Regions from separate parts of the Streptomyces sp. NPDC058240 genome, predicted to be linked through region 2. Evidence: riboswitches for the same ligand, from Rfam matches in the RefSeq annotation. Region 2 holds a riboswitch; the other holds the start of a gene.
The links. Region 2 has a riboswitch for cyclic di-AMP ahead of ACFVX4_RS25510 (M23 family metallopeptidase). Riboswitches for the same ligand answer to the same signal wherever they lie in the genome.

Region 1: another riboswitch for cyclic di-AMP. It lies ahead of ACFVX4_RS09515 (NlpC/P60 family protein); the one in region 2 lies ahead of ACFVX4_RS25510 (M23 family metallopeptidase).

Annotation. Positions count from the first base shown of each region.
Region 1 covers NZ_JBHVWT010000003.1:363,258-368,281, forward strand. The annotation lists gene ACFVX4_RS09505 (NlpC/P60 family protein) at 1-335, opposite strand, end outside; gene ACFVX4_RS09510 (hypothetical protein) at 650-1,003, shown strand; gene ACFVX4_RS09515 (NlpC/P60 family protein) at 1,062-2,213, opposite strand; cyclic di-AMP (ydaO/yuaA leader) riboswitch at 2,212-2,377, opposite strand; gene pcrA (DNA helicase PcrA) at 2,626-5,024, shown strand, end outside.
Region 2 covers NZ_JBHVWT010000018.1:45,885-54,377, reverse strand. The annotation lists gene ACFVX4_RS25525 (DNA topoisomerase (ATP-hydrolyzing) subunit A) at 1-1,007, opposite strand, end outside; gene ACFVX4_RS25520 (M16 family metallopeptidase) at 1,278-2,660, shown strand; gene ACFVX4_RS25515 (M16 family metallopeptidase) at 2,687-4,069, shown strand; cyclic di-AMP (ydaO/yuaA leader) riboswitch at 4,372-4,539, shown strand; gene ACFVX4_RS25510 (M23 family metallopeptidase) at 4,552-5,349, shown strand; gene ACFVX4_RS25505 (GntR family transcriptional regulator) at 5,575-6,288, shown strand; gene ACFVX4_RS25500 (HPr family phosphocarrier protein) at 6,453-6,734, opposite strand; gene ACFVX4_RS25495 (GNAT family N-acetyltransferase) at 6,907-8,493, shown strand, end outside.

The sequences.
Region 1 (5,024 bases), on a different contig from region 2:
GTGCGGTACTGCGCGGCGGCGAACGAACCCAGCGCGTCGCGCGAGGCGTTGAGGCGCTCGGTCCTGCGGGCGGCCTCGTCGCGCAGGGTGTCGACGGCGTCCTCCGCGGCGGCGGCCTTCTCCTTCGCGCCGTTGTACTGCTCGGTGGCGACCTCCGCGTCGTGGTACAGCCGGTCCACCTCGGCCTTGACCTGGGCGGGGGTGCGCTGCGGATCGGCGTGCGCCGGTCCGGGCAGTACCGCGGCGGTGGCGGCCCCGGCGAAGGCGAGGGTCGCCGCGGTGCGGGCAGCAGGGCCGGTGTACGGGCGCTGCCTGGGTTTTCGATGCGCTGCCACGAGGGCGTGCGTCCTTCCTGACGACTGCCCGCCGGGGGCTACCGGCGGGCCCGCCCGATCTCTCGGCGGGGCGACCGGTGCGCCGTCCGCGTACGGAGTGGCGGTGAAGCCGGTCACCTGCTCAGGGACGCTAAACCCGGGGCACGGGCAGGAGTCGTAATGACGCTTATTGTCTGAATTTGGCGTGGCAATGTCGTCGAGTGATCAGAGAAATTGCACCAGAGTCAGGCAATTGGTACAGGCGCGAGCGAAGTGGTCGGGAAGGTGTACCTGCCTGTCGAGTGGTGATATGGCCAGGGCTAGGCTGCGGCCTCATGGACGTACTCATTCATGTCTTCGTCGCCCTGCACATCATCGGTATCGCCTCCCTGCTGGGCGGTTTCCTGACCCAGATGAAGGCGATGGGCGCGGGCACGGCCCGGTTCGTCCCGGCGATGCTGCACGGTGCGCTGACCATGCTGGTCACCGGTGTCGCGCTGGTCGGGCTGAACGAGGCCGACGGCAACCACGTGAACAACATCAAGATCGGCGTCAAGCTGCTGGTCCTGGTCGTCGTCCTCGCGCTCGTCTACATCAAGCGGGACGACGAGAAGGCCGACAAGGGCGCCTTCGCGGCGGTGGGCGGGCTGACGATGCTCAACATCTTCATCGCCACGCTCTGGACCTGATCCCGCCGTGCGGCCCCGGTCCCCGGCCGTCCGGCGGCCGGGGTGACGGTGCGAGTCGCTACGCCGGTCGCACGCTGCCGTAGATCGGCATGTAGTAGATCGACTCCTCGCGCACGTTCGCCCCGGGCTTCGGCGCGTGGATCATCATCCCGTCGCCCTTGTAGATGCCGACGTGGCTGATGTCGTCGTAGAAGAAGACGAGGTCCCCCGGCCGCAGATCCGCCGTGGCGACCCGGGTGCCGATCTTGACCTGGTCCCACGTCGTCCGCGGGATGTCCACGCCCGCGGACTTCCACGCCGCCTGGGTGAGTCCGGAGCAGTCGTACGACGCCGGGCCCGTCGCGCCCCAGACGTACGGCTTGCCCAGCTGGGCCCTGGCGAAGGCGAGGACCTTCTCCGCCTTGGTGGTGGCGCTGCTGTCCGAGCCGGTCCCGGTGCCCGTGCCCGTACCGCCCCCCGACTCCTTCGCGGCCTCCTCGGCCTTGCGCTCGGCCTCGGCCTTCGCGGCGGCCTGCTGCTTCGCCAGCTCCTGCGCCTTGCGCCTGGCCTCCGCCTCCTTCTTGCGCTCGATCGCCGCGAGCCGCGCCTTCTCCTCGGCGGTCAGCTTCGACAGCAGCGTGCGCGCCTCGCCCAGCTTCTTCTGGACGTTCTGCTTGCTGGTGCGCAGTGTGGTCTGCGTCGTCGTCAGCGTCTCCAGGCTCCGCACCGCTTCGGCGCGCTTCTTCGACGCCTTGGCCTGCTGTGTACGGAAGTCCGTGATCGCCTTCTGCTGCCGGCTGGTCATCCGGTCCATCAACTGGCTCTGGTCGAAGTACGACTGCGGGTCGTCGGCCAGGAAGAACGTGGCGCTCGGCGTGATGGAGCCGCTGCGGTACTGCGCGGCCGCGTAGGTGCCGAGCGTCCTGCGCGCGTCGTTGAGCCTGTCGGCGCGCTTCGCCACGTCGTTCAGCAGGGCGTCGACCTTGGCGCGCTGGGTGGCGGAGGCTTCCTTCGCCTGGTTGTACTGCTGGGTCGCGGTGCCCGCCTGCCGGTAGAGGTCGTCGACCTTCTTCTGGACGTCCTCGACGCCGGGCTTCGGATCCGGGGCGGCCATGGCGCTCTGCGTGGAGAGCAGGGTCACGGACGCCAGGGCCGCCGTGGTGAGCCCGACGGCCGGTGCGGTGGTGCGCACCCGGGTGCGCGGTTTGCGATGCGACGCCAAGGCCGGCATCTCCTTCCGTGGACCGCCTACCGGGTTAGCTGTCGGGTTCGGGCGGAACGGAAGGCTGCCCTACGGTCCGAGTGGGGGATAAGGACCGATTCACCCCGGTACTGCGTGTGGGTCCCCGGTTCCGAACTCCCGCGGGGGCAGCCCGGATTCGGCGGGGGCGCCCGCTCGGCGTGGTTCGCCTCAAGGGGGTACGGGCCGCCCGGTCGAGCACGCTAGCCAACCCATGGTGCTGCTGTGAAGGTTGATGTTCGATATGCCCGATACATTTTCGTGACCTTGCCGCGGCGGGTGGTGGAGGCCCGGAATTCCTTACGTGGAGTGGGTGCTCGATCCCTCTGCGTGTCCGGTGCGCTGTGTGCGGTTGGTCATGCGGCCTCCGGGTGTCGGTGGAGCGGCCTAGACTCGACAAGCGATGAGCAGCCTCTTTGACGACAGCTTCCTGGCCGGCCTCCAGCACTCGGAGGAAGAGCCCCCGCCGCCCCCCGAGGACTCCGCACCCGAAGCGGTGCCGGAGGACCTCTTCGCGGGCGTGTTCGACGGGCCCCCGCCGCCCAGGGACGCCTACTACCGCGACGGCGCGCACCGCCCCGTCATCGACTCCGCGGCGCTCCTCGACGGGCTGAACACCGAGCAGCGCGCCGCCGTCGTCCACGCGGGATCCCCGCTGCTCATCGTCGCCGGGGCCGGCTCGGGCAAGACCCGGGTGCTGACCCACCGGATCGCCCACCTCCTCGCCGAGCGCGGGGTGCACCCCGGCCAGATCCTGGCGATCACCTTCACCAACAAGGCCGCGGGCGAGATGAAGGAGCGCGTCGAGCAGCTCGTCGGGCCGCGCGCCAACGCCATGTGGGTCATGACCTTCCACAGCGCGTGCGTACGCATCCTGCGCCGCGAGTCCAAGCGGCTCGGTTTCACCTCGTCGTTCTCGATCTACGACGCCGCCGACTCCAAGCGGCTGATGGCCCTGGTCTGCCGCGATCTCGACCTCGACCCGAAGCGCTTCCCGCCGAAGTCGTTCACGGCCAAGGTCTCCAACCTGAAGAACGAGCTGATCGACGAGGAGACCTTCGCCGGCCAGGCCGCGGACGGCTTCGAGAAGACGCTCGCCCAGGCCTACGCGATGTACCAGTCCCGGCTGCGCGAGGCCAACGCGCTGGACTTCGACGACATCATCATGACGACGGTCCACCTGCTCCAGGCGTTCCCGGACGTCGCCGAGCACTACCGCCGCCGCTTCCGGCACGTCCTGGTCGACGAGTACCAGGACACCAACCACGCCCAGTACACCCTCGTACGCGAGCTGGTCGGCCCGGCGGGCGAGGGCGACGCCCCGGCCGAGCTGTGTGTCGTGGGTGACGCGGACCAGTCGATCTACGCCTTCCGCGGCGCGACCATCCGCAACATCCTCCAGTTCGAGGAGGACTACCCGAACGCGACGACGATCCTCCTGGAGCAGAACTACCGCTCCACGCAGACGATCCTGTCCGCCGCCAACGCGGTCATCGAGCGCAACGAGAGCCGCCGCCCCAAGAACCTCTGGACGAACGCCGGTACGGGCGCCCGGATCACCGGCTACGTCGCCGACACCGAGCACGACGAGGCGCAGTTCGTCGCCGACGAGATCGACCGGCTGACCGACGCGGGCGACGCCAAGGCCGGCGACGTCGCGATCTTCTACCGTACGAACGCCCAGTCCCGTGTCTTCGAAGAGATCTTCATCCGCGTCGGCCTGCCCTACAAGGTCGTCGGCGGCGTGCGCTTCTACGAGCGCAAGGAGGTCCGGGACATCCTGGCCTACCTGCGTGTCCTCGCCAATCCGGAGGACACCGTCCCGCTGCGCCGCATCCTCAACGTGCCCAAGCGCGGCATCGGCGACCGGGCCGAGGCGATGATCGACGCGCTGTCCCTGCGCGAGAAGATCACCTTCCCGCAGGCGCTGCGCCGGGTCGACGAGGCGTACGGCATGGCGGCCCGGTCGGCCAACGCCGTCAAGCGGTTCAACACCCTGATGGAAGAGCTGCGCACGATCGTCGAGTCGGGCGCGGGCCCCGCGGTGGTCCTGGAGGCCGTCCTGGAGCGCACCGGCTACCTCGCCGAGCTGCAGGCCTCCACCGACCCGCAGGACGAGACCCGGATCGAGAACCTTCAGGAACTGGCCGCCGTGGCCCTCGAATTCGAGCAGGAGCGGGGAGCGGCAGGCGAGGAGGACGCGGGCACGGGCGCGGCCGCGGGCACGGGCACGCTCGCCGAGTTCCTGGAGAAGGTCGCGCTCGTCGCCGACTCCGACCAGATCCCCGACGAGGACGAGGACGGCTCCGGTGTCATCACGCTGATGACGCTGCACACCGCGAAGGGCCTCGAATTCCCGGTCGTCTTCCTGACCGGCATGGAGGACGGCGTCTTCCCGCACATGCGGGCGCTGGGCCAGGTGAAGGAGCTGGAGGAGGAGCGGCGGCTCGCGTACGTCGGCATCACCCGGGCCCGCGAGCGGCTCTATCTGACCCGGGCCGCGATGCGCAGCGCGTGGGGACAGCCCTCGTACAACCCGCCGTCGCGGTTCCTGGAGGAGATCCCGGACCAGCACCTGGAGTGGAAGCGGACCGGGCCGATGGCGGCTCCGGCCGGACCGACCTCGGGTATCACGTCGTCGCTGTCCGCGTCGCGTGCGCGCTCCGGCCCCTCGGGCTTCGCGACCCGGCGGAGCTCGGACAAGCCGACGATCACGTTGACCGTCGGTGACCGGGTCACGCACGACCAGTTCGGGCTCGGCACGGTGACGGCGGTCGAGGGCGTCGGCGACCAGGCGAAGGC
Region 2 (8,493 bases):
GGCGTCAGTTTGTAGAGCTGCTCCAGCACGGCTTCCGGCACGAAGCCGTTCTTCACCTCGATGACCAGGCGCAGGCCGTGCTCGCGGTCGGTCAGGTCCTTCACGTCCGCGATGCCCTGGAGCTTCTTCGCCGAGACCAGATCCTTGATCTTGGCGATCACCTTCTCCGGGCCGACGGAGAAGGGCAGTTCGGTGACGACCAGGCCCTTGCGGCGGGCCGTCACATTCTCCACCGAGACGGTCGCACGGATCTTGAACGTGCCGCGCCCGCGGGCGTACGCGTCCTTGATGCCGCCCAGGCCCACGATCCGGCCACCGGTGGGCAGATCGGGACCCGGCACGAACCGCATCAAGGTCTCCAGGTCGGCGCCCGGATGCTTGATCAGATGGCGGGCGGCGGCGATGACCTCGCCCAGGTTGTGCGGCGGCATGTTGGTCGCCATGCCGACCGCGATCCCGGACGACCCGTTGACCAGGAGGTTCGGGTACGCGGCGGGGAGAACGGTCGGCTCCGTCTCCTGGCCGTCGTAATTCGACTGGAAAGCGACGGTGTCCTCGTCGATCGACTCCGTCATCAGTGACGTCGCGTCGGCCATCCGGCACTCGGTGTACCGCATGGCGGCAGGCGGGTCGTCGTTTCCGAGCGAGCCGAAGTTGCCGTGGCCGTCGACCAGGGGGAGCCGCATCGAGAACGGCTGCGCCAGACGGACCAGCGCGTCGTAGATCGACGCGTCCCCGTGCGGGTGCAACTTACCCATGACCTCGCCGACGACGCGGGCACACTTCACGAAGCCGCGATCGGGGCGCAGGCCCATCTCGTTCATCTGGTAGACGATGCGGCGGTGCACCGGCTTCATGCCGTCACGGGCGTCGGGCAGGGCCCGTGAGTAGATCACCGAGTACGCGTACTCGAGGAAGGAGCCCTGCATTTCGTCGACGACGTCGATGTCGAGGATCTTCTCCTCGAAGTCGTCCGGCGGCGGGGTCTTCGTGCTGCGGCGGGCCATCGCTGCTGCGACTCCTTCACGGATTCTGTTCGGGCAACCTCAGGTTCTGACGCGGACCATTGTGGACCGCCGCACTGACATCGCCGACCTCGACCCGTCCCAAGAGGCGTTCCAGACCCCGGTCGGGTCGGTTTTTCGACCCGTCGCGCGGGGGATGCGCCCCTCTTTCACGCGAACTTCCGCAGTATGGGAACTTCGCCAGGTGTCCGTGCGCTTGCTTAAAGTGGCAGGTCTCGCAGGAAATCCAGTATCGCGATCGAAGGGACGTACATGCCCATGGGTCACACGGCCACCGCTCAGGCCGGCTCCGGCGGCTTGACAGCGACCGAGCACCGCCTGGCCAACGGCCTGCGCGTGGTGCTCTCCGAGGACCATCTGACCCCGGTCGCCGCGGTCTGCCTCTGGTACGACGTCGGTTCGCGCCACGAGGTCCAGGGGCGCACCGGTCTGGCTCACCTCTTCGAGCACCTGATGTTCCAGGGATCCGGCCAGGTCAAGGGGAACGGCCACTTCGAGCTGGTGCAGGGGGCCGGCGGTTCGCTCAACGGGACCACCAGCTTCGAGCGCACCAACTACTTCGAGACCATGCCCACGCACCAGCTTGAGCTGGCCCTGTGGCTCGAGGCCGACCGCATGGGCTCGCTGCTCGCCGCGCTCGACGAAGAGTCCATGGAGAACCAGCGCGACGTCGTCAAGAACGAACGCCGCCAGCGCTACGACAACGTCCCGTACGGCACGGCATTCGAGAAGCTCACGGCGCTGGCCTACCCCGAGGGCCACCCGTACCACCACACCCCGATCGGCTCGATGGCCGACCTGGACGCCGCGACCCTCGAGGACGCCCGCACCTTCTTCCGTACGTACTACGCGCCCAACAACGCGGTGCTCTCGGTCGTCGGCGACATCGACCCCGAGCAGACCCTCGCCTGGATCGAGAAGTACTTCGGCTCCATCCCGTCCCACGACGGCAAGCAGCCGCCGCGCGACGGCGCGCTCCCCGAGATCATCGGCGAGCAGCTGCGCGAGGAGGTGCACGAGGAGGTTCCGGCGCGGGCGCTGATGGCCGCCTACCGGCTGCCGCACGACGGCACCCGCGAGTGCGACGCGGCGGACCTCGCGTTGACCGTGCTCGGCGGCGGCGAGTCGTCGCGGCTGCACAACCGCCTGGTCCGCCGTGACCGTACGGCCGTGGCGGCCGGGTTCGGGCTGCTGCGGCTGGCCGGTGCGCCGTCGCTCGGCTGGCTGGACGTCAAGACGTCCGGCGGCGTCGAGGTGCCGCAGATCGAGACCGCGGTCGACGAGGAGCTCGCCCGGTTCGCCGCCGAGGGCCCCACGGCCGAGGAAATGGAGCGCGCGCAGGCCCAGTTGGAGCGCGAATGGCTGGACCGGCTCGGCACGGTCGCCGGCCGTGCCGACGAACTGTGCCGGTTCGCCGTGCTGTTCGGCGACCCGCAGCTCGCCCTGACCGCCGTGCAGCGGGTGCTCGACGTCACCGCGGAGGAGGTCCAGGCCGCCGCCAAGGCCCAGCTGCGCCCCGACAACCGCGCGGTGCTGGTCTACGAGCCGGTCGAATCGACCGAGCCCGCGGACGCAGCGGACACCGACGAGACCGACGCCGACGACACCGACGCGCACGAAGGAGCGGACAAGTGACCGACGCTGCCGCGACTGGAGTTTCGATGCAGTACCACCCGCAGCCGGCCCCCGGCGTCGCCCGCCCCTGGGCCTTCCCCGCGCCGGAGCGCGGCGCCCTGCCCAACGGCCTCACGGTGCTGCGCTGCCACCGCCCCGGTCAGCAGGTCGTGGCGGTCGAGATCTTCCTCGACGCCCCGCTGGACGCCGAGCCCGAGGGCCTCGACGGTGTGGCCACGATCATGTCGCGGGCGCTGTCGGAGGGCACGGACAAGCACACCGCGGAGGAGTTCGCCGCCGAGCTGGAGCGCTGCGGCGCCACCCTCGACGCGCACGCCGACCACCCCGGCCTCCGCGTCTCCCTGGAGGTCCCGGCCTCCCGGCTGGCCAAGGCGCTCGCACTGGTCGCCGAGGCGCTGCGGGCGCCCGCCTTCGCCGACAGCGAGATCGAGCGGCTGGTACGCAACCGGCTCGACGAGATCCCGCACGAGCAGGCCAACCCGGCCCGGCGCGCCGCCAAGCAGCTCTCCAAGGAGCTCTTCCCGGCCGCGGCACGCATGTCGCGCCCGCGCCAGGGCACCGAGGAGACGGTGGAGCGGATCGACTCGGCTGCCGTGCGTGCCTTTTTCGACGCCCACGTCCGGCCGTCCGCGGCGACCGCCGTGGTCGTGGGCGACCTCACCGGCATCGACCTGGACGCCCTGCTCGCCGACACCCTCGGCGACTGGTCGGGAGAGGCCGCCGAGCCCCGTCCCGCCCCGCCGATCACCGCCGACGACACCGGGCGGGTGGTGATCGTCGACCGTCCGGGCGCAGTGCAGACACAGCTGCTGATCGGCCGGATCGGCGCCGACCGGCATGACAGCGTGTGGCCGGCCCAGGTGCTCGGTACGTACTGCCTGGGCGGCACACTCACCTCCCGTCTCGACCGTGTGCTGCGCGAGGAGAAGGGCTACACGTACGGCGTACGGGCCTTCGCCCAGGTGCTGCGGTCGTCGGCCCCGGACTCCGCCTCGGGCGCGACCGGGGCCGCGATGCTGGCCATCAGCGGCTCCGTGGACACGGAGTCCACCGAACCGGCGCTCAAGGACCTGTGGACGGTCCTGCGGACGCTGGCGGCCGAGGGCCTGACCGACGAGGAGCGCGAGACGGCGGTGCAGAACCTCGTGGGTGTCGCGCCCCTGAAGTTCGAGACGGCGGCCTCCGTCGCGGGCACCCTCGCCGACCAGGTGGAGCAGCACCTCCCCGACGACTACCAGGCGCAGCTGTACGCCCGGCTCGCGGAGACCGGCACGGTCGAGGCGACGGCGGCGGTCGTCAGCGCCTTCCCGGGTGACCGGCTGGTCACGATCCTCGTCGGCGACGCGGCACGGATCGAGGAGCCCGTCCGGGCTCTGGGCATCGGAGAAGTGTCGGTGGTCACCGGCTGACGACCGCCCGCCGGACGGCCGACCCGGTGGTCACCGGCTGCCGGATCGGCCGCCCCGCCGTGGCCGCCCTGTCGGACGGCCAGTCCGGCTATCCGGTATATCGCCACATATCGAGACAAAGGGAAGGCTCTGGCGAGCAAGTTCTCGCCGGAGCCTTCCCTTTTGTCCGTTCTGATGGGGAGGTTGCCTGTCTGCCCTGTGGGATGCGCTACAAAACGTCCTGTCCGTTTGGTGAATGAAAGCGACCCCGCTTAGCGTCGGCTCGGCTGTCCGTCACTCGTATGCCGCATCCGCGACGTACCGGACAGTCATCGCCGAGTCCCCGTCAGGCGCGAGCCTGGGGAGCCGGGGACCCACGTAGTCCCTGGGGTGAATCGGATGCCTGAGCCTCGATGGGGCCGGGGCGTCCGTAGGAGACCTTCCTGCTCCGAACCCGTCAGCTAACCCGGTAGGCGAGAAGGAAGGAAAGGATCAGCCACTTCATGGCGTTCACCCGTGCCACCGGGAAGCACCGTGCCCCGAGTCGACTGACGCGCAGGAGCGCGAAGGTCGTCGGCGTCGCGGCTCTGGCCACCACCGGCGTCATCGGCGGCATGGCCGCTCCGGCCCTCGCCGCCGACTCCGAGGCCCTCTCCGCGAGCGACACCGGCCTCAACCAGGTCATCGCCATCGACAAGACCCTCGCCGACCGGATCGACGCTCAGGCCGACGCGCAGCAGCACCAGGCCGACGTCGCGGCGAAGGCGAAGGCGGAGGCCCAGCGGAAGGCCGAGGCCAAGAAGAAGGCCGAGGCCGAGGCCGACGCGAAGCGCGCCGCCGAGGCCCGTGCCGAGAAGGCACGCGCCGCCCGGTCCGCCGAGCGCACCCGGCTGGGCTCCTTCCAGCTCCCGGTCGCCGGTTCGTACGTCACCACCGGTTACAAGTCCAGCGGCTCGCTCTGGTCCTCCGGCAGCCACTCGGGCATCGACTTCCACGCCGCGTCCGGCAGCTCCGTCGTCGCCGTCGGCGCCGGTACGGTCGTCGAGGCCGGCTGGGGCGGCGCGTACGGCAACAACATCGTGCTCCGGATGACGGACGGCACGTACACGCAGTACGGCCACCTCTCCTCGATCGGCGTCTCCGTCGGCCAGAGCGTCGGCGCGGGCCAGCAGATCGGCCTCTCCGGCTCGACCGGCAACTCCACCGGGCCGCACCTCCACTTCGAGGCCCGGACGACGCCGTCGTACGGCTCCGACATGGACCCGGTCGCGTATCTGCGCGCCCACGGCGTCAGCGTCTGACCGACGCCCCACCGCAGCACCTCGTCGAAGGCCCCGGCAGCATGCCGGGGCCTTCGGCATGCCCGCCGTGTGCCCGCGGACGCCGACCGTCCGTCGAACCGCCCCGTGGCCAAAAGATATTCATGAATTTCTGCCCGGCGTCGGAAATGCGACCGCATTGCAATAGAGTCGCAGAACAGGCGTCGGCCGACCGCGTTTCGCGGGGATTAAGGCGGAGGTTCGGACATGCGCATTCCGGCGCATTCGGTATGTACGGCAATCCGTGACGACATCGTCTCCGGTGTCTTCGAACGCGGCAGCCGTCTCACGGAGGAGTTGCTGGCACGCCGTTACGGGGTCTCCCGTGTCCCGGTACGGGAAGCGCTGCGCACTTTGGAGTCCGAGGGCTTCGTGGTCACCCGCCGGCACGCGGGTGCCTGCGTCGCCGAGCCCACCGAGCTGGAGGCGGCCGACCTGTTGGAGGCCCGGATGCTGCTGGAGCCGCTGGGCGCCGCACGCGCCGCGCAACGCCGCACCGAGGCGCACCTCAAGGTGCTGCGCGGTCTCGTGCGGCTCGGCCAGGACCGGGCCAGGCGGGGCGAGAGCGGGGATCTGCGCTCGCTGGGCGGCTGGTTCCACGAGACGCTGGCGCAGGCCTCCGGCAGCCCCGGCCTGATCGCGCTGCTCACCCAGCTGCGACACAAGATCGCCTGGATGTACGCGGTCGAGCAGCCGGCCAGGCCGGTGGATTCCTGGGCCGAGCACGGTGCCATCGTGGACGCGGTGGCGCGCGGCGACGCGGAACGGGCCAGGGCGCTGGCCGCCCATCACGCGGAACGGGCCGCCGCCGCGCACCGGCTGCGCCGGACCGACCGGCCGGGCCGGCGGCCCGCCGCTCCCCGCACTGGGCGCGTGAGGACCTCGCAACATTCCGTAAACACCGCAGGCGTCCGGCATTAACAATTACGCCGTATACAAAGAGGCGTGATTTCGCGGGGCCATTTCGTCCTGCCTGAAATTGGCGTGCCGGAATTTCGTGTGCTCCCCCCGGACGGTCCGTTCCGGGAAAACGAAAGAGCCGCGGCTCCGGTTCAGGGTGCCGCGGCTCTCTCGGGGAAATCGTTTCAGACGGTCTCCGGGAGCTCCTCGAGTCCCTCGGTGACCAGCTTCGCAAGACGGTCCAGGGCGGCTTCGGAGTCATCGGCCTCGGAGGCGAGCACGATCTCCTCGCCACCCTGCGCGCCGAGACCGAGGACCGCGAGCATGGAGGCGGCGTTCACCGGGTTGCCGTCGGCCTTGGAGATCGTCACGGGGACGCCGGAAGCCGTGGCGGCACGGACGAAGATGGAAGCGGGGCGGGCGTGCAGGCCCTCGGCCCAACCGACGTTGACGCGGCGCTCAGCCATGGTTCTGCCCTTCACGAATCAAAAGTTGTCTAGACCAGTCTCTCACGCGGTGCGCAGTGCTCCGGCCGACCCGGGGAACGCCCGCAACGCCTGGTGAACCGCCGATCGGCCCTCTCAGACTGCCCCGGCCCCGAGACCTACGCGACTGCTGGCGGAGCCGTAGTCTTTGCCCATGCAGCCCGCGCCGGAGCAGAGTCCGCATCACGCCTATCCCGACCACTGGGAAGCGGACGTGGTGCTCCGCGACGGAGGCACCGCGCGCATCAGGCCCATCACCACGGACGATGCCGAACGGCTGGTCAGCTTTTACGAGCAGGTCTCCGACGAGTCGAAGTACTACCGGTTCTTCGCCCCGTACCCCCGGCTGTCCGACCGGGACGTGCACCGCTTCACCCATCACGACTACGTCGACCGGGTGGGACTCGCCGTCACGGTCGGCGGCGAGTTCATCGCGACCGTCCGCTACGACCGGATCGACGAGCGCGGCAGGCCCGCCTCCGCACCCGCCGACGAGGCCGAGGTCGCCTTCCTCGTCCAGGACGCGCACCAGGGCCGGGGCGTCGCCTCGGCGCTCCTCGAACACATCGCGGCCGTTGCCCGCGAGCGTGGCATCCGCCGCTTCGCCGCCGAGGTGCTGCCCGCCAACAACAAGATGATCAAGGTGTTCCGGGATGCCGGATACACCCAGCAGCGCAGCTTCGAGGACGGCTCCGTCCATCTCACCCTGGACCTCGAACCGACCGCCGAGTCCCTCGCCGTCCAGCGCGGCCGTGAGCAGCGGGCGGAGGCGCGGTCCGTGCAACGCCTGCTGGCCCCCGGCTCCGTCGCCGTCATCGGTGTCGGCCGGACCCCCGGCGGTGTCGGCCGCACGGTCCTGCGCAACCTCCTCGGGGCCGGCTTCACCGGACGTACGTACGCCGTGAACCGCGCCTTCGGCGCCGACCGGGCCACGGTCGACGGCGTCCCCGCCCACCGCTCGATCGGCGAGATCGGCGAACCGGTCGACCTCGCGGTCGTCGCCGTCCCCGCCGACCGGGTTCCGGAAGCCGTCGCGGACTGCGGCGAGCACGGAGTCCAGGGTCTGGTCGTCCTCTCCGCCGGATACGCCGAATGGGGCGCCGAGGGCCGGGAACGGCAGCGTGAACTGGTCCGCCAGGCCCGCTCGTACGGAATGCGGATCATCGGCCCGAACGCCTTCGGCCTCATCAACAACGCGGAAACGGTTCGGCTGAACGCTTCGCTCGCCCCCGAGCCGCCCGCCCCCGGGCGCATCGGCCTCTTCACCCAGTCCGGAGCGATCGGCATCGCGCTGCTCTCCGGGCTCTACCGGCGCGGCGCGGGCCTGTCCACCTTCATCTCCGCGGGCAACCGCGCCGACATCTCGGGCAACGACTTCCTCCAGTACTGGTACGAGGACCCCGACACCGATGTCGCGCTGCTGTACCTCGAATCGCTCGGCAACCCCCGCAAGTTCACCCGCCTCGCGCGGCGCACCGCGGCGGTGAAGCCGGTGGTCGTGGTGAAGGGCGCCCGGCACAGCGGCTCCACTCCGCCGGGCCACGCGGTGCCGATCAGCCGGATCCCGGACGCGACGGTCTCGGCGCTCATGCGGCAGGCGGGCGTGATCCGGGTCGACACGGTGACGGAGATGGTCGACGCGGGTCTCCTCCTCGCCGATCAGCCGCTGCCGGCCGGCCCCCGGGTCGCGATCCTCGGCAACTCCGAATCGCTCGGCCTCCTCACGTACGACGCCTGCCTC